DNA from 2 places in the Priestia megaterium genome. Region 2 is predicted to be linked to the other one. Evidence: riboswitches for the same ligand, from Rfam matches in the RefSeq annotation. Region 2 holds a riboswitch; the other holds the start of a gene.
The links. Region 2 has a riboswitch for S-adenosylmethionine ahead of CEQ83_RS23965 (phosphoadenylyl-sulfate reductase). Riboswitches for the same ligand answer to the same signal wherever they lie in the genome.
Positions count from the first base shown of each region.

Region 1 (9,871 bases), 1.6 Mb from region 2:
CACATTGTTGAGATTCTAACAGAGCTGCCGCTGCTGCCTCTTGAACCGCCCCAAAGAGGCTGACATACATATGATCTTGAAGAAGATTAATAGCTTCTACTACACTTTCATTTCCTACAGCAAATCCAACTCGCCATCCCGCCATGTTATACGTTTTAGAAAGAGTATAAATTTCAATTCCCGTCTCTTTTGCACCAGGAGTCTGTAAAAAGCTGATTGGCTTTTTACCATCAAATCCAATGGCTCCGTAGGCAAAGTCGTGTACCACACAAATATCGTGCTTGGCAGCAAACGCCACGGTGTCTTCAAAAAATTCTGCCGTTGCCACTGCACCGGTAGGATTATTCGGATAGTTTAAAAACATGAGCTTTGCCTGTTCTTTAGCACGTTCACCTATCTTTTCGTATACGGGCAGAAAATGATTTTCAGCCGTGAGCGGCATCACTTCCATCTTTGCTTTTGCAAGCTCTACTCCAGACCAGTAATCAGGATATCCAGGATCCGGAACCAGCACCGTATCTCCAGGGTTTAATAAGCACTGCGGGATTTCAACAAGTCCACCCTTCCCGCCAAACAAAATAGCTACTTCTTTTTCAGGATCCACATCAACGCCATATTCTCGTTTATAAAAAGTCGCAACGGCCTCTTTCAAAAACTGGTGCCCCCGAAATGGAGAATATTTATGATGCATAGGATTAGCACTTGCTTTTTGCAGTGTTTCTACAATATGTGAAGGAGTAGGCTGATCAGGATTGCCCTGCCCTAAGTTAATAACGTCGTGCCCTTGGGCCATTACTTTTCCTACCTTGCCTACAAGTGATGCAAAAAATTGTTTTGGTAAACTTTTTAATAGTTCCGATTGCTCAAATTGTTTCATCATCGCACACCTTCTCAAAAAATTCTTGAAATTCTAGTCACAAATAATATATTGTAATACTCAACTTGTAAAGTCATTTTTTTCAACTACTACAAAAAGGACGGATGATAAAGTGAGTGTAAAAATCACGTGTTTGCAGCTTGATATTGCGTTTGGAAACCCAACTAAAAACCGAAAATATATTCAACAAAAAATGACGGAAGCTCTGAAAGAAAACCCTGACATCCTTGTGCTTCCTGAGCTATGGGATACAGCTTATGATTTGACGCGGCTAGACGAAATTGCCGATGATGAAGGACAGCAGGCCAAGCAATTAATCTCTCAATTTGCTAAAACGAACGAAGTAAATATTGTGGCAGGTTCGATCGCGAAAAAAACAGAGCAAGGCGTCACAAATACGATGTATATTTTTGACCGAAAAGGTCGTGAAGTGTCACAATACAGTAAGCTGCACTTATTTAAATTAATGGATGAGCACCTCTATCTAGAAGCAGGAACAGCAAAAAATCTTTTTACACTTGAACAGTCTTTATGCGCAGGAGTTATTTGTTACGATATTCGTTTTCCAGAATGGATTCGCGTGCATACTAGCAGCGGAGCAGAAGTCTTATTTGTTGTTGCTCAGTGGCCGGCTCCAAGACTTGCCCATTGGAAAGCACTGCTCATTAGCCGCGCAATCGAAAATCAATGCTATGTAATCGCGTGTAATCGTGTAGGCCAAGATCCTAATAACACATTTGCCGGACATTCCTTAGTCATAGATCCGTGGGGAGAAATAATCGCTGAAGCTGGCGATAGCGAAGAACTTTTAAGTGCCGACGTTAACCTGGAACTTGTAAAAGAAATTCGTAAACAAATTCCTGTCTTTACAGATCGCCGCACAGAATTTTATTAATTATGTATTGACAGCCGTTTTTTTGCATGATACGATTTTCACCAGATAACATAAAATTTTCAAACAAATCAAAATTGAATAAGTAATCGTACTCTTATCAAGAGTTGGCTGAGGGATTTGGCCCTGTGAAGCCCAGCAACCGACCGTCATTCCATCCTAAGGTGGATCACACCCGTAAAACATGTTTTTACAAAGGCACGGTGCTAATTCCAACAGAAAGTAATTCTTTCTGGCAGATAAGAGGTTTGAACACTACAATCAAGCCTCTTTCCAACGAAAGAGGCTTTTATATTTTCTAAAATTATAAAAGCCTCCATACATTCTTAAACCTATTAACTTAGTAAACAAATCAGTTTAATAAACTATGGAGGGATTCTAATGTCAACAACAAAAACAGAGAAGTATCAGCCTTTAACAGAAATTTCAGCAATCAAACTTGTGAAAAAGCTAGGTCTCTTTGATGCCACAGAAGCACTGACTGCCCGTGAAATCGGTGATGGCAACTTAAATCTCGTCTTTCACATCATAAATGATCAAACGAATAAATCCATTATCGTCAAACAAGCACTTCCCTATGCAAAAGTTGTAGGCGAAAGCTGGCCTCTATCCTTGAACCGTGCCACGATTGAAAGCAATGCGCTCAAGCAATTCGGTGCATTTACCCCTGAACTCGTACCAGCTGTGTATTACCACGATGAAACGCTTGCTGTTACGGTCATGGAAGATCTGTCTCATTTAACGATTTCCCGCGCCGGACTTATTCAAGGAGAAAGTTATCCCCTGCTTTCACAGCATATCGGTTCTTTTCTAGGACATATTGCGTTCAAAACGTCGGATTTTGCCTTAAAGCCTCAGGATAAAAAAGAAGAAGTCGTCAAGTACAGCAATCCGGACTTATGCAATATTACGGAAGATTTAGTTTTTACAGATCCTTTTTTTGATATCGATACAAATGAATTTGAAGAAGCGCTGCGTCCTGATGTAGAAGAATTGTGGAACGATGGAGATGTAAAGTTACAAGCAGCAAAATTAAAATATAAATTTTTAACAAATGCCCAAACGCTAATTCACGGTGATTTACATACAGGAAGCATATTTGCTAGCAGTCAAGAAACGAAAGTGATTGATCCAGAGTTTGCTTTTTACGGTCCGTTTGGATTCGATTTAGGCCAATTTGTTGCAAATTTATTTTTAAATGCTCTTTCTCGAAAAACAGATCGCGAACCGTTATTTGCACACATTACGAACACATGGAACGTATTTAAAGATACCTTTACTGCGCTTTGGCATTCTGAAAACACTGAACCTTTCGCTAAAGATGAGCGCTTGTTACATGAAATTTTAACGCAAACGTGGCAAGATGCTGTTGGATATGCAGGGTGTGAAATCATTCGACGTACGATTGGCTTAGCTCACGTGGCGGACTTAGACGAAATTTCTTCAGAGGAAAGAAAAATTAACGCTAAACGTACTGCGTTAAAAATTGGACGCTATTTACTTCTGCACCAACAAGACGTTTCACCAAATGAATTTGAACATTTACTTCGATAACGAATAATGTACACAATGAAAGGATCGGTATCAGCATGACAAATACACTATCACTTCCGCGCTCAGTGGAATGGAATGAATCATATATTACTTTATTAGATCAGCAGCAGCTTCCTGGCAAAGTTGAATATATTAAGCTGCAAACCATTAAAGACGTATGGGATGCTATCACTACCTTGAAAGTACGCGGAGCCCCTGCAATTGGCATTACGGCGGCTTTTGGTCTTGCTCTTTCTGCGCTTAGCTATGACACGGATTCAGTCAAGGAATTTAACAAAAAGCTAGCTCTAGATCAACAGTATTTAGCTAGTTCACGCCCGACTGCCGTCAATTTATTTTGGGCATTGGACCGCGTAGCGAAAAGCGCTGAATCCGCTTCGTCCGTTAATGAAGCTAAAACAAAAGTTGTTCATGAAGCGATTCAAATTCAAGTAGAAGATGAAGAAACGTGCTACCGAATTGGAGATCATGCCCTTTCTTTATTTAAAAAGAAAGATAAAATCATGACAATATGTAATGCTGGTTCAATTGCTACAGCTTATTATGGAACAGCATTAGCACCTTTTCACTTGTCTAAGCAGCGCGATATTCCGCTTGAAGTATTTGCTTGTGAAACAAGACCCGTTCTTCAAGGTTCTCGCTTAACAGCATGGGAACTTCAGCAGTCGGGAGTAGACGTTACGCTGATTACGGATAATATGGCTGCTCATACCATTAAAACAAAAGGAATTAATGGGATCATTGTAGGTGCTGACCGCATTGCATCAAATGGCGATACGGCTAACAAAATTGGAACGTATGGACTTGCTCTTTTAGCGAAAGCATTCGGTATTCCATTTTACGTAGCAGCGCCGCAGTCCACATTTGATTTATCTATTCAAGACGGAAGCAGCATCCCTATTGAAGAACGTTCACCTAAAGAAGTAACGCACATTGGAGATACGCAAATTGCTCCAGACGGAATCTCTGTGTACAATCCAGCTTTTGATGTGACGCCAAGCGAACTGATTACGGCCATTATTACAGAGCATGGAGTTATCCATTCCCCGTCTTTTGAATCCATTCAAAAAGTTTTGCTGCAATCTGCTCAATAACAAGAGGCTGGGACAAAAGTATTTTAGCCCCACTGCAAAACGAACCACTAATCAACATGTTGATTAGTGGTTCGTTTTTTTGTGATGGTAAATATCGTTTTATCTGTTTCGTTCCCTCTAGCAGTTGATTGGAGGGCAAGGTGAAGACTCCTGCGGGAAAAACGGAAGGGGTGAGACCCCGCAGGAGCGCAAGCGACGAGGAGGCTCAGCGGCCGCCCGCGGAAAGCGAAGTCTTGCACGGAAATCAACTGCGGTGTCACAAGCGGTTCAGTTCATCTATACGAGTTGTTCATCTTTAGATGACATTGATTTTGTTATGTCTCAACCTTTTTTATTAAACAGCGCTTTTTGGCTGCATTTGTAACACAATTGTAACAGTACTCTCTGCTTTTTCTACATATATTATAGGGGATTCTTTTTGAATAAGGAGGAGTAAAAATGAGTGCAGAGCAAAAAACGGATAAAAACAAAGCGTTGAATCGCAAGCAGCAATATCAGCTATTCGATTTATCCAAAGATGAAGAACTAAATTCCCTCCCTTCTCCTCAGCAAATTGACGGTGTTTTTGTGCAGGGAGAAGGCTGGAAATTAGACGGTGAATAGTTATTTTAACTCCAGAGCGCCTTTTGCTACATTTCTTTCAAGCATTAATAGTTTTTCTTTTATATGAGTTTGGGAACCTGCATAACCTGTTAAAGCTCCATTTTTACCAATAACACGGTGACAAGGTAAAATAATAGGCAGTGGATTTCGACGATTCGCTTGTCCCACAGCCCTTACGGCTTTAGAGCGATTAACAGACTCCGCTACATCACTATAAGACCACGTTTGTCCATAAGGTATACCTTTAAGCGTTAACCACACTTCTTTTTGAAAGTCTGTTCCTTTTATATCCAAAGGCACATCAAATGTTAGCGTGCGCCCTTCAGCATAATCCTGAAGCTGCCGCTTCGCTTCTTTCACAAGGTGATAATTCTCGTCATGGACAAGTTTTTTAAGCTGCTCGTTGTGATCATCGCTATCAAACCAAATATGTTGAACCCCTTTTTCCGAGGCTACAATATAAATTTTCAAATCAGAAAATAAGTTCATTTCTCCATAGTACATACTCGCTTATCCTTTCTAATTAGGCTGGAAGAATAACACGAAAAGCCGTTCCTTCTCTTATTTTGCTTTCCACTTCAATTCGCCCTTTATGTTCTTCGATAATTTTATATGAGACCATCAAACCAAGCCCCGTTCCTTTTTCTTTTGTCGTATAAAATGGTTCTCCTAAGCGCTTGATGCGCTCTTCGGGCATTCCGTCTCCTTGATCTCGAATGGAGACCGTCACGTAGTGCGGCTCTGTAGAATAGACCTCAACAAAAATTCTTCCCCCGTTTGACGTAACTTCAATTGCGTTTTTAATTACATTTATTAGTACTTGTTTAATTTGGTTCGGCTCGCAGTATACCATTGGCAGCTGAGGGGACACACTTAGTTCAAACTGAATATTTTCTAAAAGCGCTTGAGCATTTAATAAATCAATCGTTTCTTTAACAACCGCAGCTAGATTTTTCTTTTCGAACTTTACGGCCTGTGGCTTAGCGAGTACTAGAAACTCTGTAATAATGGTTTCGATTCTTTTTAATTCGGATTTAATAATATCAAAATAAAGAGAGTGATCTTCTTGAATGCTGCTTTCTAGCAGCTGAACAAACCCTTTTAAAGCCGTCATCGGGTTGCGGATTTCATGCGCAATCCCAGCTGCTAACTGTCCGACTACTTGAAGCGTATCCGATTTCCGAATCTGCTCCTGCATTTGATTTCGTTCCGTTACGTCTCTTAAAAGCGTCATATATAGACCTGGCAAGATATCTTTTTTCGTAGAGAATTCGATGTTTTTAACTTTTTCGTTCCCCGTAACGTACGTAATCTCTCCTTCAGCTTCCCCTTTTTGCTCAATTGTTTCTTTATGCTCAATGACCGCATCTAAATTCGCTGAAGAAATAAAATCCTCCATGGAATGCGCACAAATCTCCTCTTTGCTGAGTTCGAGAATATCACAAAGAGAAGAATTCACATCAATAATATTTCGCTTGCCGTCCCATAAAACTAACCCATCGATCGAACCATTAAAAATCTGTCTGAATTTCTCTTCGTTATTCCGAAGCTCTTGTTCGATTTTTGTACGTTCACTAATGTTTCGAAAAATGGTTAAATGGTCTCCTTCTATAATGCCTTTTTTCCCTGTGAATTCCAACTGTTTGATTTCTCCATTTGGCATGTAAAAAGGAAGCTGATTGCGAATTTCTCCCTCTTTTTGAAATGTTTGCAGCATTTTTAATGCACTAAAGCTTTGCTTATCGATAAACGTATACAAATTACTTCCAATCAATTTGTTCAACGGCAGCTCGAATGTACGGGACGAAGCAAGATTAGCGTTTAAGATTTCCCCATCGTCTTTCCAAATCAAAATGGCTTCAATCGCATTTTCAAAAATAGCCCTGAAATTTTTTTCGCTTCTCAACAGCTGCTGCTCCATCAGCCGTTTTTCCGTCACGTCTCTCATAATGGACATATAGTATTGACTGTATATATTAGCCGTTGTGGTAAATTCAAAAAAAGTAACGTCTCCATTTTCGAGCTTAATCGGCAGCTCGCCGCTTGTCTTTCCTTCTTGATGCAGAGTTCTCCATAATTTTTTCACTTTATAATGATAAGTAGGTTCTACAAGCTCCTCTAACGTTTTGGTTAAAAGCTGTGCTCTTGTATAATTTAATCGCTCGCAAAATGAAGGGTTCGCGTCGATAAGCTGACCAGTTCGATCAAAAATAACAATTCCATCTACCGCTTCATTAAATACATCCATAAACATATGATGACTAATAAACCGTTCGTTTTCCATCACCTTGTGCTGTGTAATATCTCGAAATGTACACACAATAATGCCCGACATGTGACTATGTTTGTGTGAAGTAAATTCAACATGTTTCATCATGCCGCTTTGAAGCGTCATCGCGCCTTCATATTTGAAATAGCTTTCTTCTAAAAGCGCTGGATAGTACGCTTCAATCATGTCATACGGAAAATACATGAGAAAATCTTTCATTTGATACGTTAATAGCTCATCCTTTGTTTTTTCAAACAGCCCGCAGGCTGATTCATTGGCATTTATAACTTGAAAATACTCATCAAATACGACAATGGCATCTAATACGTCATTAAAAATAGCTCGTAGCTGCTCTAATTCACCTTGCTGCTTTTGCGCAGCTTCAGATGTTAATTCTCTGTGTGGTGACATGCTCATTGCTCCTTTCTTTTGCACTTCCCATTTCCCCACCTTTTATCTATAGACTTAGTATTCTACAAGATTTGCTTTTTACCTTTTTAAAATTAGTCACGTTTATTCAAAATGCGACATTTCTTCACATTCTCCCGTTATTTAAAAAAGGAGCATGAATAAAAGAGGCTGGGACATAACAAAATGAAACCTATGCTCAACATAACAAAGAAAACGAACCGTGAATCAACATGTTTGATTCACGGTTCGTTTTTCACTTCGGCTAAAATACGTTTTCCCAAGCCTCTATCGATCATTCACTACAATATAAGTGGCTTGAATAGGTCCATGCACGCCAACGACTAGATTCATTTCAATATCAGCTGAATTGCTCGGTCCCGTAATAAAGTTAATGCAAGAAGCAATCGTTTCTCCTCGCTCTACTTTTTCATGAATCATTTCAGCAGCTTGTGTCATGCGAGGGACAATGGAGCTTTGAGGAATGATCGCAATATAAGTGGCCGGCAGCAAACTGACCGATCGTCCTTTTGCAGCGCTGCTGAACAAAACAACTGTGCCGGATTCCGCTAGCGTCAAATCACTGAATGTGATGCCTACATTTGCTTGTTCAGCTAGTTTAATATTCTCATCGCCTTTTGCAGAATTCCATACATGAAGGCTACTGCTTGTTTCCCATTTCTCCATCAGCAGATTCAATCCATATTCGGAAAACCTAGGATCATCCCACGTGCTCACAAGACCATTTCCATAGTTCGCTACGGCTTCCTCAAGGACAGCTGGCAAGTGTTGTGATGATGTTTCTACATAGCGAGTATGAATACGTTCGCAATGGTTTTCAAGCTCTTTCTTTAATTGATCTGGCGAATAGCTGCGGTAGACCTCATGCTGAGGAGCATGCTTCCATTGGGGCTTTACTACGCCGCTTGTTCGCCTGCTTCGCTTAAGATTAGCTGCAATATTATCTAAAAAACTGTCTCTATTTTGAATGCTTCCGTTCATCATCATCACTCCTTTTATCAAACCAATCTCGTAAGCGCTCTTTTGTAGGCGCCGGAAACTCTCTGCTTTCTGTCCACGCTTTTAATGGACCAGGCCCTTTGGAAATACTGCTTCCTGACATAAAAGGAGTAAGAGCAGCCGGTGCCACTTTAGCGCCCACTGTATATAGAGAAGAAGAAGCTGCTCCCAAGCCAAATGCTTTCATCGCCAGCTTTTCCGAAATAGGTGCTTTTCCTTCTTTCTCGACAATTCGCTGACGGTGCTTGTGCAATAGCTCATGCAGCGGAATTTTGACCGGACAGGCATCCGTACAGGCTGCGCATAGAGTTGAAGCATATGGAAGCTCTTTGTAGTCTTCATAGCCTCCAAGCAAAGGAGATAATACAGCTCCAATCGGACCTGAATAAATAGATCCATATGAATGCCCTCCAATATGGCGATACACGGGACATACATTCACACATGCCGCACAGCGAATACACTGTAAAACAGATTGAAACTCAGTTCCTAAAATCGCAGATCGTCCGTTATCTACAATCACTAGGTGAAATTCTTCCGGTCCGTCTACTTCTCCTGGAAGTCTAGGTCCTGTAAGCGCTGTTACGTAACTTGTAAGCCGCTGACCTACTGCACTTCTAGTTAACAGGCTTACCAACACTTCAAACTCTTCAAACGTTGGCACAATTCGTTCCATTCCCATAACCGTAATTTGCGTTTTAGGAAGGGCCGTTGTTAACCTTGCATTTCCTTCATTGGTTACAAGTGAAATAGACCCAGATTCTGCAATCGCAAAATTACATCCCGTGATGCCAATATCAGCTGATAAAAATTCTTTTCGCAGCATTTCCCGGGCGTGAAGAGCTAGTTCTTCAGGTTTTTCTGTTTTTTTATAAGAAAGCTTTTGTTGAAATACATCTCTAATTTGTTCTTTATTTTTATGAAGTGCAGGAGCTACGATATGAGAAGGCGGATCGTGATCATCTACTTGCAGGATATATTCTCCTAAATCCGTTTCAATAACTTCACAGCCCAGTTCTTCTAAAGCAGCGTTCATATGAATTTCTTCTGTAACCATTGACTTGGATTTAACGACTTTCTTTGCCTGCTTTTGCCTCGCTACATTTTTTATGTACTCATTCGCTTCTTCAGCTGTTTGAGCGAAAAAAACGTGG
Region 1 is NZ_CP023317.1:1,250,820-1,260,690, reverse strand. Features, by position in the region: gene CEQ83_RS06315 (pyridoxal phosphate-dependent aminotransferase) at 1-877, opposite strand, end outside; gene CEQ83_RS06310 (carbon-nitrogen family hydrolase) at 990-1,772, shown strand; SAM riboswitch class I at 1,864-2,015, shown strand; gene mtnK (S-methyl-5-thioribose kinase) at 2,151-3,323, shown strand; gene mtnA (S-methyl-5-thioribose-1-phosphate isomerase) at 3,359-4,417, shown strand; gene CEQ83_RS06295 (hypothetical protein) at 4,542-4,781, shown strand; gene CEQ83_RS26955 (hypothetical protein) at 4,856-5,020, shown strand; gene CEQ83_RS06290 (methylated-DNA--[protein]-cysteine S-methyltransferase) at 5,021-5,524, opposite strand; gene CEQ83_RS06285 (PAS domain S-box protein) at 5,544-7,700, opposite strand; gene CEQ83_RS06280 (LutC/YkgG family protein) at 7,986-8,699, opposite strand; gene CEQ83_RS06275 (LutB/LldF family L-lactate oxidation iron-sulfur protein) at 8,677-9,871, opposite strand, start outside.
Region 1: another riboswitch for S-adenosylmethionine. It lies ahead of mtnK (S-methyl-5-thioribose kinase); the one in region 2 lies ahead of CEQ83_RS23965 (phosphoadenylyl-sulfate reductase).

Region 2 (9,871 bases):
TCGTCTAAAAAATCATAGTGAATAGCTGCGCTACCTACTCCTATAAGTGACATAATCATCCCAAGCTGACTAATTGTTGAAAAAGCTAAAATCCCTTTCAAGTCTTGTTGCTTTACTGCTGAAAACGAGCCCCAAAACAGTGTAATTAGTCCTATGATTGAAATAACAAAAAACCAAGTGGCGCTTATAGCAAAAACAGGGCTGAGTCTTGCTAAAAGATAAATTCCCGCTTTTACCATTGTAGCTGAATGAAGGTATGCACTCACTGGGGTTGGAGCTTCCATTGCATCTGGCAGCCAAATATGAAAAGGAAACTGAGCAGATTTTGTAAAGGCCCCTAATAAAATGAGGACTAGAGCTGGAATAAATAGATGACTTGATGTAACCACATCTACGTTTGAGATAATTTCGCGTATGCTGAAAGTACCTGTCATGACGTATAAAAGTACAATTCCTGCTAATAGGGAAAGTCCTCCGAATACGGTAATGAGCATAGATTTTAAGGCTCCGTATTGAGATTTCTCTCGTTTGTACCAATAACCAATCAATAAAAAAGATGAAAGGCTTGTTAATTCCCAAAAGCTGTAAAGACTCATTAAATTGTCTGATAATACAACTCCTAGCATAGATCCCATAAAAAGAAGCAAATAGACATAAAACGAATGCAGCGCTTCTTTTGTCTTAGAAAGATAATAAATGGAGTAAAGAATAACAAGTGTCCCAATTCCGGTGATTAACAGAGAAAATAGAAGACCGAGTCCATCCACATAAGCATCAAAGTTAATGCCCAGACTAGGTATCCATTTCATTGAATGTAGATATGTTTCCCCCTTAGAAACACCACTGATATATTGTGTGAAATAAATGAACAACACAAGTGGAAGAGGTAAAACGAACCACCCTGTATGAATACGCTGGAATTTCCTATACAGAAGCGGGACAAAAAAGGCTAATAAAAAAGGCGATAAAATCACCAAGTGCAACCACGACAAAAGACAAACCTCCTTGTGATATTCAATTCTGTAACCGATTATATAATAATTTAATTATGCATGCATCCATGCTAATTCTTAGTATCAGCAGAATTTTCAAGGCTTATTAAATAAATAGAAACTCGTCACAAAATCCATAAAAAAAACATAAAAAAATTTTTTTCGACGTATAAAAATCATGCGAAATTGTCACTCTAAGAGTGAGGTGATGGAAATGTATAGGAAACAAATAGCCATCAGTTTTCTCATTTTTACCGCACTATGTATGAGTGGATTTGTGCTAAATAATCACTTGGAAATGAAAGAAGAAAACAGGATGCTAATCACTTCTAAAAGTGAAGCTGAAAATTCCATATCAATAGACTCTTCCCTGTTAAAAGCCTCTTATAAACCGAGACAATATGTAAAGATAGGTGAAATGAACTATATTGCACCATCCGGTAAGCAAATAAAAAACGATTGAAGACCACTCTTTAGTCGTTTTTTATTTGCTTATTATTTGCGTCATCGTGCATGAATTCCGTTCTGTAATCAAAGAACATTAGTTGACTTCATAACGGAATTTATCGTTAAATAAAAGGGTACATACAATGATTGCAGTTTCAACAAACTATAATGATTGTGTCAAATTGTAAGTGGATTCACTTGAATTCAGCTAACAGTTTCGATAAAGTGGAAAATAAAGATATTTTAATGGAGGAACAGACTATGACACATGTTCGTTTTGATTATTCAAACGCGTTATCATTTTTTGGTGAACATGAACTTACATACTTACGTGATGCCGTGAAAGTAGCTCACCATTCAATTCATGAAAAAACAGGTGCTGGGAACGACTTTTTAGGATGGGTAGACCTTCCTACGGAGTATGACAAAGAAGAATTTGCACGCATTCAAAAAAGTGCAGAAAAAATTAAATCTGATTCAGATGTATTAATTGTTATTGGTATTGGAGGATCTTACTTAGGTGCTCGTGCTGCTATTGAAATGCTTCAGCATTCATTCTATAACACATTATCAAAAGAACAGCGTAAAACTCCGCAAGTTATTTTTGCTGGTAACAACATCAGCTCAACATACATGAAAGACTTAATGGATGTTTTACAAGATAAAGATTTCTCTATTAATGTTATTTCAAAATCTGGTACAACAACAGAACCGGCGATTGCTTTCCGTATCTTCCGTAAATTATTAGAAGAGAAATACGGCAAAGAAGAAGCACGCAAGCGTATTTATGCAACAACAGATAAAGCGCGCGGCGCATTAAAAACATTAGCGGACGAAGAAGGCTATGAAACATTTGTTATTCCAGATGATGTAGGCGGCCGTTATTCAGTATTAACAGCAGTTGGCTTATTGCCAATTGCCGCTGCAGGTCTTGATATCGAACAAATGATGAAAGGGGCAGCTGATGCTCAAGAAGCATTTTCATCATCAGAGCTAGAAGAAAACGCAGCTTATCAATATGCTGTAGCTCGTAATGTTCTTTATAATAAAGGAAAAACAATTGAAATGCTGATTAACTATGAGCCAGCTCTTCAATACTTTGCTGAGTGGTGGAAACAGTTATTTGGTGAAAGTGAAGGAAAAGACCAAAAAGGTATTTACCCTTCATCTGCTAACTTCTCAACGGATCTTCATTCTTTAGGTCAATATGTACAAGAAGGTCGTCGTGATATTTTTGAAACAATTGTACAAGTTCAAGATTCTCGTCATGAGCTAACAATTGAAGAAGATGCAGCGGACTTAGATGGACTAAATTACTTAGCTGGGGAAACAGTTGACTTTGTAAATAAAAAAGCGTTCCAAGGTACAATGCTTGCTCACACAGACGGAGGCGTTCCAAACTTAGTTGTAAACATTCCGGCGCTAGATGAGTATACATTTGGATATGTTGTATACTTCTTCGAAAAAGCATGCGCAATCAGCGGCTATTTACTAGGAGTAAATCCGTTCGATCAGCCTGGAGTAGAAGCATATAAAGTAAATATGTTTGCTCTTCTTGGAAAACCTGGTTTTGAAGAGAAAAAAGCAGAATTAGAAAAGCGTTTGAAATAAATAAAAAGTTCACCTTCTTGTTAGAAGGTGAACTTTTTTGCTTTTGAGATAAAGGATAAAAAGCTGGAAAAAGGACATGTTAAAACAGAGGAGGGATAAGATGATTGAATTATCTTCAAGATTAGACGGCACATTATTCAAGCTTTATGAATTGGAAAAAACGCTTAAGCCGCTTGGGTATAACATTGGAGGAAATTGGGATTATGATCATGGTTCATTCGACTATAAGATGAATGATGAAGTCGGCTATCAGTTTTTACGTATCCCGTTTACAGCTACGAATGGAGAACTGGATTCTAAAGGAACAACCGTACAGATTGGTACGCCATTTTTACTTTCACATAAGTATCAAATTGGCTTAGATGACAATGTTCACAATGGAAACATGGGTGCTTCATTTAATCAGTTTGCAGAACCCCAAGACCCAGACGCTTCATTTCCAGAAAAGTATATCAGTTTAGGAGAAGAGCTAATTAGAGAGGCAGAAGAGGCGCTGCTTCAATAATTGAAAGGATTATTCTTTTCTTAAACTCTCTAATTTCTTTACAAAAATATGTTCGTACATGACTTGACTAATCAACTCGTTTGTTTTAATCATTTCATTTACCCCCAAATTTTGCGCATTTTGAATATGCTTTTTTGTTAACAGTTCAACGATGCTGTAAATAGAAGGGTTCAATCCTTGCAGAGCGACTAGCGTAACAATCGTATTCATGTCTGCATATTCTTCTGTCTTATGCTGATCCGCAGTAATCAGCACTTTTTTTGCGTACCGAGCATTGGCAAGTTCTAATACTTCATAGTGAGAGGGACTTCCTTTAATAAAATGAACGCGATCACAGATCATGGGATTTTTAGTCAGAGAGTCGTCGATAAGAACAATGTCTTCTTTATGAAATGCGTCGCGATAAGACTCTAGCACGAGTTTGGCGCGCTCATTCCACCCCACAACGATGAAGTGATCTTTTCCATAAAACTTTAAATTTCCTTCCAGATAAGCGCTCTCAGCGGAAACAGCAATTTTAGAAAGCGTGACAAAATAAGTAGTAATAAATCCCGTTCCAATGAGGACTAAAATAATTGCAGCTAACCTTCCAATCGTAGTGGTGGGAGCAAAATCACCGTACCCTATAGTAGAGATTGTAATAATAACCCACCAAATTCCTTCAAACACATTCCCAAACGTTTGCGGCTCTAGGAAATGTATAAGCATGCCGAAAAGTAAAACAAGGCAGCCGATAATAAAAAGAAGCCGCACTAAAATAGAACGACGAAAAAGTCGAAATAATAGCCATTCCATCATAAAAATACCTCCAGTGATTAGTCATAGCCACAGTATGACCATTTTTCACTGAAGGTATAAGATATCTTTATCTTTTTACTTCGTAATATTCAATCCATTCTTTGTCTGGACCATAGAAAAATAAGTATCTTGCTCCATTTGGCAAAGTTACAATGTTTTCTTCCACAAATGAAACGCCTGCTGATTTTAAACGCTCAAACTCCTCTTCAATTCCATCTACTGCCAGCGCAAAATGATGAACTTTACCTTCATTAGGTAAGCTTGAGTTATACCCTTGAATTAACTCTACGATTACATTGCCTTCTAAACCTAGAAAAGCTAGCTTCAAAGACGGATCGGTATGTGGTAGTGTTTCGATGAGCTCTAATCCCACCTTTTGTGTATAGAACTCAATAGATTTTTCTATATCCTTTACTTGAACGCCTACATGTTCAAATTTTAAAATTGCCATATGCATCACCCGTATCTATAGTATGTAAAAACTATGAAATATATTAAAGAGAAAGGATATAGAAGTCAAGATAGGGCTGCTTATTAGGAAAGGGCTCTTAAATCATATTTTTGCTGGAGTGAATAGGGTAGAGGCTTCCATCAAGCGCAAACGAAATTTTGCCTGTTTCTTCAGATACAACTAAAATTAATGCATCCGATTTTTCTGACATTCCAATGGCTGCACGGTGACGTGTTCCCAATTTTTTGTTCGTTGAAATAATAGACGAGAGAGGTAAAACATTAGCAGCCGAAATAAGCTGATTATTTCTAATTAGGACAGCTCCGTCATGTAAGGGTGTCCCTGGATAGAACAGTGTCTCAACTAGCGTAGCGCTGACAGGAGCTTGAATAGGCATTCCTTTTTGAATAAGAGGATCAACATTTTGTTCCCGTTCAATGACAATTAAAGCGCCGTGACGTTTCTCAGAGAGGTTATGAATAGCTAGGGACAGAGCAGCGTATTCAAATGTATAAGGCGATAAGTAATGACGCAAGTAATAAGAGGCGGCCGTAGCTTGAACATCTTGAAATAACCTTCTCATCTCCTCAAAATCACATAGGATACAATGATCACTCGTGTCTAAATGTTTAATTAAATTAGAGGCTTCAGTTGAAATCTGCTGTAAATATGTTCGTACATTATTTTTAATTGTATCGTCTAATTGAAAGGGTTGTCTCTCCATCTTATATAGCTCCTATCTGTCAGTCAGTGTTATCTGTAATGTGTGCTAATGTGGGTGAATTATCCGTAAAGCTTATAAATCCGCTATTAATTTTATAGAGAGATTTTGCGTTTTATTTAGCAAGAGAACATCAAAAGTTGGAGAAAAAAGAAAGCGTTTTATAAACTGATATGTTCACATTTGGGTCAAATTTACATATGTTGTTTTAAATAAAAGTATAGATATTTCTGTGAATTTAAAGTATAGTTTTCTTATCGGATATATGATTTTTAATGTTGACAAATATTCTAAATATGCTAAAATTTTTAAAAAATGCTTATCAAGAGTGGTGGAGGGATCTGGCCCGTTGAACCCCGGCAACCTGCTTAGCAAGGTGCTAATTCCAGCAAAGTGTGTATCATTTTGAAAGATAAGGTGAAAATTTATTGCCTACCCAGTCTTTCAATACGGAAGACTTTTTATTTTGATATAGCGCAAGCGATAATTTGAGAAGGGAAACCAATGACTGTAAACCCCGACTTAAAACAAATTTTTGAACACGCCGAAGTAAAGTAAGAATTAAATAGTTTCGCTGACTAGACACACTAGAGGCGGTTTTATCCAATTCTAGTGGGTAAAACCGTCTTTTTTTATTGGATAACGCGGATAACTAAGAATTGGAGTGGAGAAAATGGCAGACTTATATACGTACGAAAACTGGAGCGATACATTTCCAGAGTTCGACAGTAAAGATGAAACAAAAGGAGCCCTTTCAGCATTGCAGTGGGCGTATGATACCTACGGAGATTCAATTATTTATGCGTCAAGCTTTGGGATCGAAGGAATCGTGTTAATTGATTTAATTTCAAAAGTGAAAAAAGACGCTGAAATTGTCTTTTTAGATACAGGCGTTCATTTTAAAGAAACATATGAAGTGATTGATGCAATTAAAGAACGCTTCCCTGATTTACGTATTCATATGAAAAAGCCGGATTTAACTCTTGCAGAACAAGCTGAAAAACATGGAGATGAGCTTTGGAAGAGTCAGCCTAACTTATGCTGTCAAATTCGAAAAATCATTCCGCTAAGAGAATCCCTTGCTCCTTATGATGCGTGGATTTCTGGTTTGAGACGCGAGCAGTCTGAGTCTCGTGCCAACACGAATTATTTTAATAAAGATGAGAAATTCAAGAAGGTGAAAGTTTGTCCGTTAATTCATTGGTCATGGAAAGAAATTTGGCGCTATGTGTATAAGCATGATTTGCCGTACAACAAACTTCATGATCAAGGCTACCCAAGTATCGGCTGTGAGCCCTGTACCGCACCTGCCTATAATGTAGACGATTTACGTTCAGGAAGATGGGCAGGTACACAAAAAGTTGAGTGCGGATTACACGAATCTTAAATACGAAAGAGCTGAATAAATGATGCTTTTATATGTTGCCTTTATCATTGCGCTTTTTTTTGCAATGAATATTGGGGCAAGCGGTGCAGCAGCTGCTATGGGCGTTTCATACGGCTCCGGTGCAATTAAAAAGCGAAGAGTGGCCCTGTTCATCTGTGCTGTAGGAATTGTGCTCGGAGCTGTTACCGGAGGCGGTGAGGTGGTAAAAACCATCAGTTCAGGTATCATACCTGAAAAACTGCTGTCAGTAGAATTAGTTATTATCATTCTGGCTGCTGCAACGCTGTCACTCTTTTTCGCGAATTTGATTGGTATCCCTCTATCAACAAGTGAAGTAACAGTTGGCTCAGTTGTTGGAGTAGGAGTAGCTTATCAATCTCTGTATGTAGAAAAACTTTTAATTGTCATGTCTTTTTGGATTATTGTTCCGCTAGTTTCATTTGTCATTGCTTTTTTGATTGGGAAAGTGATAAAACGCAGAGCGCATAAAAAAGAAGCAGAGGGAAAGTGGAAAAGAGTTTTAACGATTTTAGTTATAGCGACGGGATTCTTTGAAGCCTTCTCAGCTGGAATGAATAATGTGGCAAATGCTGTCGGTCCTCTAGTAGGAGCTGGGTTAATGGATGCTACAACGGGTGTCATAGCAGGAGGATTGGCGGTGGCACTCGGAGCTCTTTTACTAGGAGGCCGAGTTATTGAAACAAACGGAAAAAAAATTACTCGCTATTCTGTAGGGGAAGGCTGCATTATTTCAGGTACTGGTGCTTCTCTTGTTACAGCAGCTTCACTGTTTGGTTTGCCAGTACCGCTTACACAGGTCACTACGTCTTCTATTATTGGGATAGGCGCAGCGAAAACGGGATTTACGAAAGAACAGCGCGAAGTGGTCATTCAAATGTTAAAGGTTTGGGTGGTATCCCCTGTATTTTCACTCGTAATCTCATATGTTCTTGTGAAATTAGTACTTGAAAGCGACTTATATTCATTTGTGGTGCTAGCTAGTGGCTGCATTGCCACAGCAGGTGTTCTAAGCTTAGCTAGAACGACTAGAAGAAAAAGAGCAAGCTTGCAGTCGGAAAAAGAAAAAATGACTGCGTGATTCAATTGCTTTTTATTATATTGTGTTAATTACTTAAGGAGGATTTTACAAAATGACAACAATTCAAGCACACGGTGGAGAATTAATTAATTTATATCAACCAACATATGACTACACTTCACTAACAAAAGAAATTGAAGTAGACAACATGGCTCTAAGTGATTTAGAACTAATTGGGATTGGTGCTTACAGCCCAATTACGGGGTTTTTAGGAGAAAAAGATTATCAATCAGTTGTTGAAAATATGCGTCTAGCAGATGGAACTGTATGGAGTATTCCTATTACTCTTCCCGTAACAGAAGAGCAGGCTAAAGAATTAAACATTGGCGACAAAGTAAAACTAGTTCAAAGCGGTGTGACATATGGTGTTTTAGAAGTTTCTGAAGTATATACGCCAAATAAAGAAAAAGAAGCGGAAAATGTGTACCGCACAGCAGAACTTGCCCACCCTGGTGTGAAGAAAATGATGGAACGCCCAAATGTATATGTAGCAGGTCCAATCGTACTTGTAGAACGTACACCTAAAACGCGTTTTGAAAAGTATTACCTAGATCCAACTGAAACAAGAGCAGCATTTGAAGAGCGCGGTTGGAAAACGGTTGTTGGATTCCAAACTCGTAACCCTGTTCACCGTGCGCATGAGTATATTCAAAAAACAGCATTAGAAATTGTAGACGGCCTGTTTTTAAATCCACTTGTAGGAGAAACAAAGTCAGATGATATCCCAGCAGATATCCGTATGGAAAGTTATGAAGTACTTTTAGAGAACTATTATCCTAGCGATCGTGTAGCTTTGGCAGTTTTCCCTGCTGCAATGCGCTATGCTGGACCTAGAGAAGCTATTTTCCATGCAATGGTTCGAAAAAACTTTGGATGCACGCATTTCATTGTAGGCCGTGACCACGCTGGTGTTGGTGACTACTACGGAACATATGATGCACAAAAAATCTTCAGTAACTTTACGGCAGATGAATTAGGAATTACACCTTTATTTTTTGAACACAGCTTCTACTGCAAGAAGTGTGAAGCGATGGCATCAACGAAAACATGCCCTCACAGCAAGGAAGATCATATGATTCTATCTGGTACCAAGGTACGTGAAATGCTTCGTAACGGAGAAGTGCCACCAAGCACATTCAGCCGTAAAGAAGTAATTGAAGTGTTAATTAAGGGATTAGCAAAACAAAAAGTATCTTCAAAATAAGGAGCGGTTGAAGTGAGTAAATCAACAAACATTACGTGGCATGATGCTGGAATTACAAAACAGGAAAGACGCGAGCAAAATAATCATCACAGTTTTGTATTATGGTTTACGGGCCTTTCGGGTTCAGGTAAATCTACCGTAGCAAACGCAGTGGCAAAAGCGCTTTTTGATAAAAATATTCGCAATTATGTATTAGATGGTGACAATGTTCGTTTTGGCTTAAACAAGAATTTAGGGTTTTCTGCTGAAGATCGTACAGAAAATATTCGCCGTATCGGTGAGGTTTCTAAGCTGTTCGTAGACAGCGGTCAAGTGGTACTAACAGCATTTATCTCTCCATTCCAAGAAGATCGCGCTCAAGTGCGTGAGATCTTAGAGGGGAATGAATTTTTGGAAGTATACGTAGAGTGTCCGTTAGAAGAATGTGAAAAAAGAGATCCAAAAGGCCTTTACAAAAAAGCAAGAAGCGGAGAAATCCGTGATTTTACAGGAATTGATTCTCCCTATGAGTCACCTGCTAATCCTGAAGTAACAATTAATACAAGCACACAGTCTGTAGAAGAATGTGTACAAACTGTTATTGAATATTTATCTAACCGAAAATTCATCTAAATGACAGCGGACTTTGTCCGCTGTTCTAATTCAAATTAAAATTT
Region 2 is NZ_CP023317.1:4,670,488-4,680,358, reverse strand. Features, by position in the region: gene CEQ83_RS24000 (Na+/H+ antiporter subunit A) at 1-992, opposite strand, end outside; gene CEQ83_RS23995 (hypothetical protein) at 1,207-1,455, shown strand; gene CEQ83_RS23990 (glucose-6-phosphate isomerase) at 1,701-3,050, shown strand; gene CEQ83_RS23985 (YugN-like family protein) at 3,151-3,555, shown strand; gene CEQ83_RS23980 (potassium channel family protein) at 3,565-4,353, opposite strand; gene CEQ83_RS23975 (VOC family protein) at 4,421-4,804, opposite strand; gene cdaS (sporulation-specific diadenylate cyclase CdaS) at 4,902-5,528, opposite strand; SAM riboswitch class I at 5,842-5,944, shown strand; gene CEQ83_RS23965 (phosphoadenylyl-sulfate reductase) at 6,199-6,912, shown strand; gene CEQ83_RS23960 (sulfate permease) at 6,932-8,011, shown strand; gene sat (sulfate adenylyltransferase) at 8,064-9,215, shown strand; gene cysC (adenylyl-sulfate kinase) at 9,228-9,827, shown strand.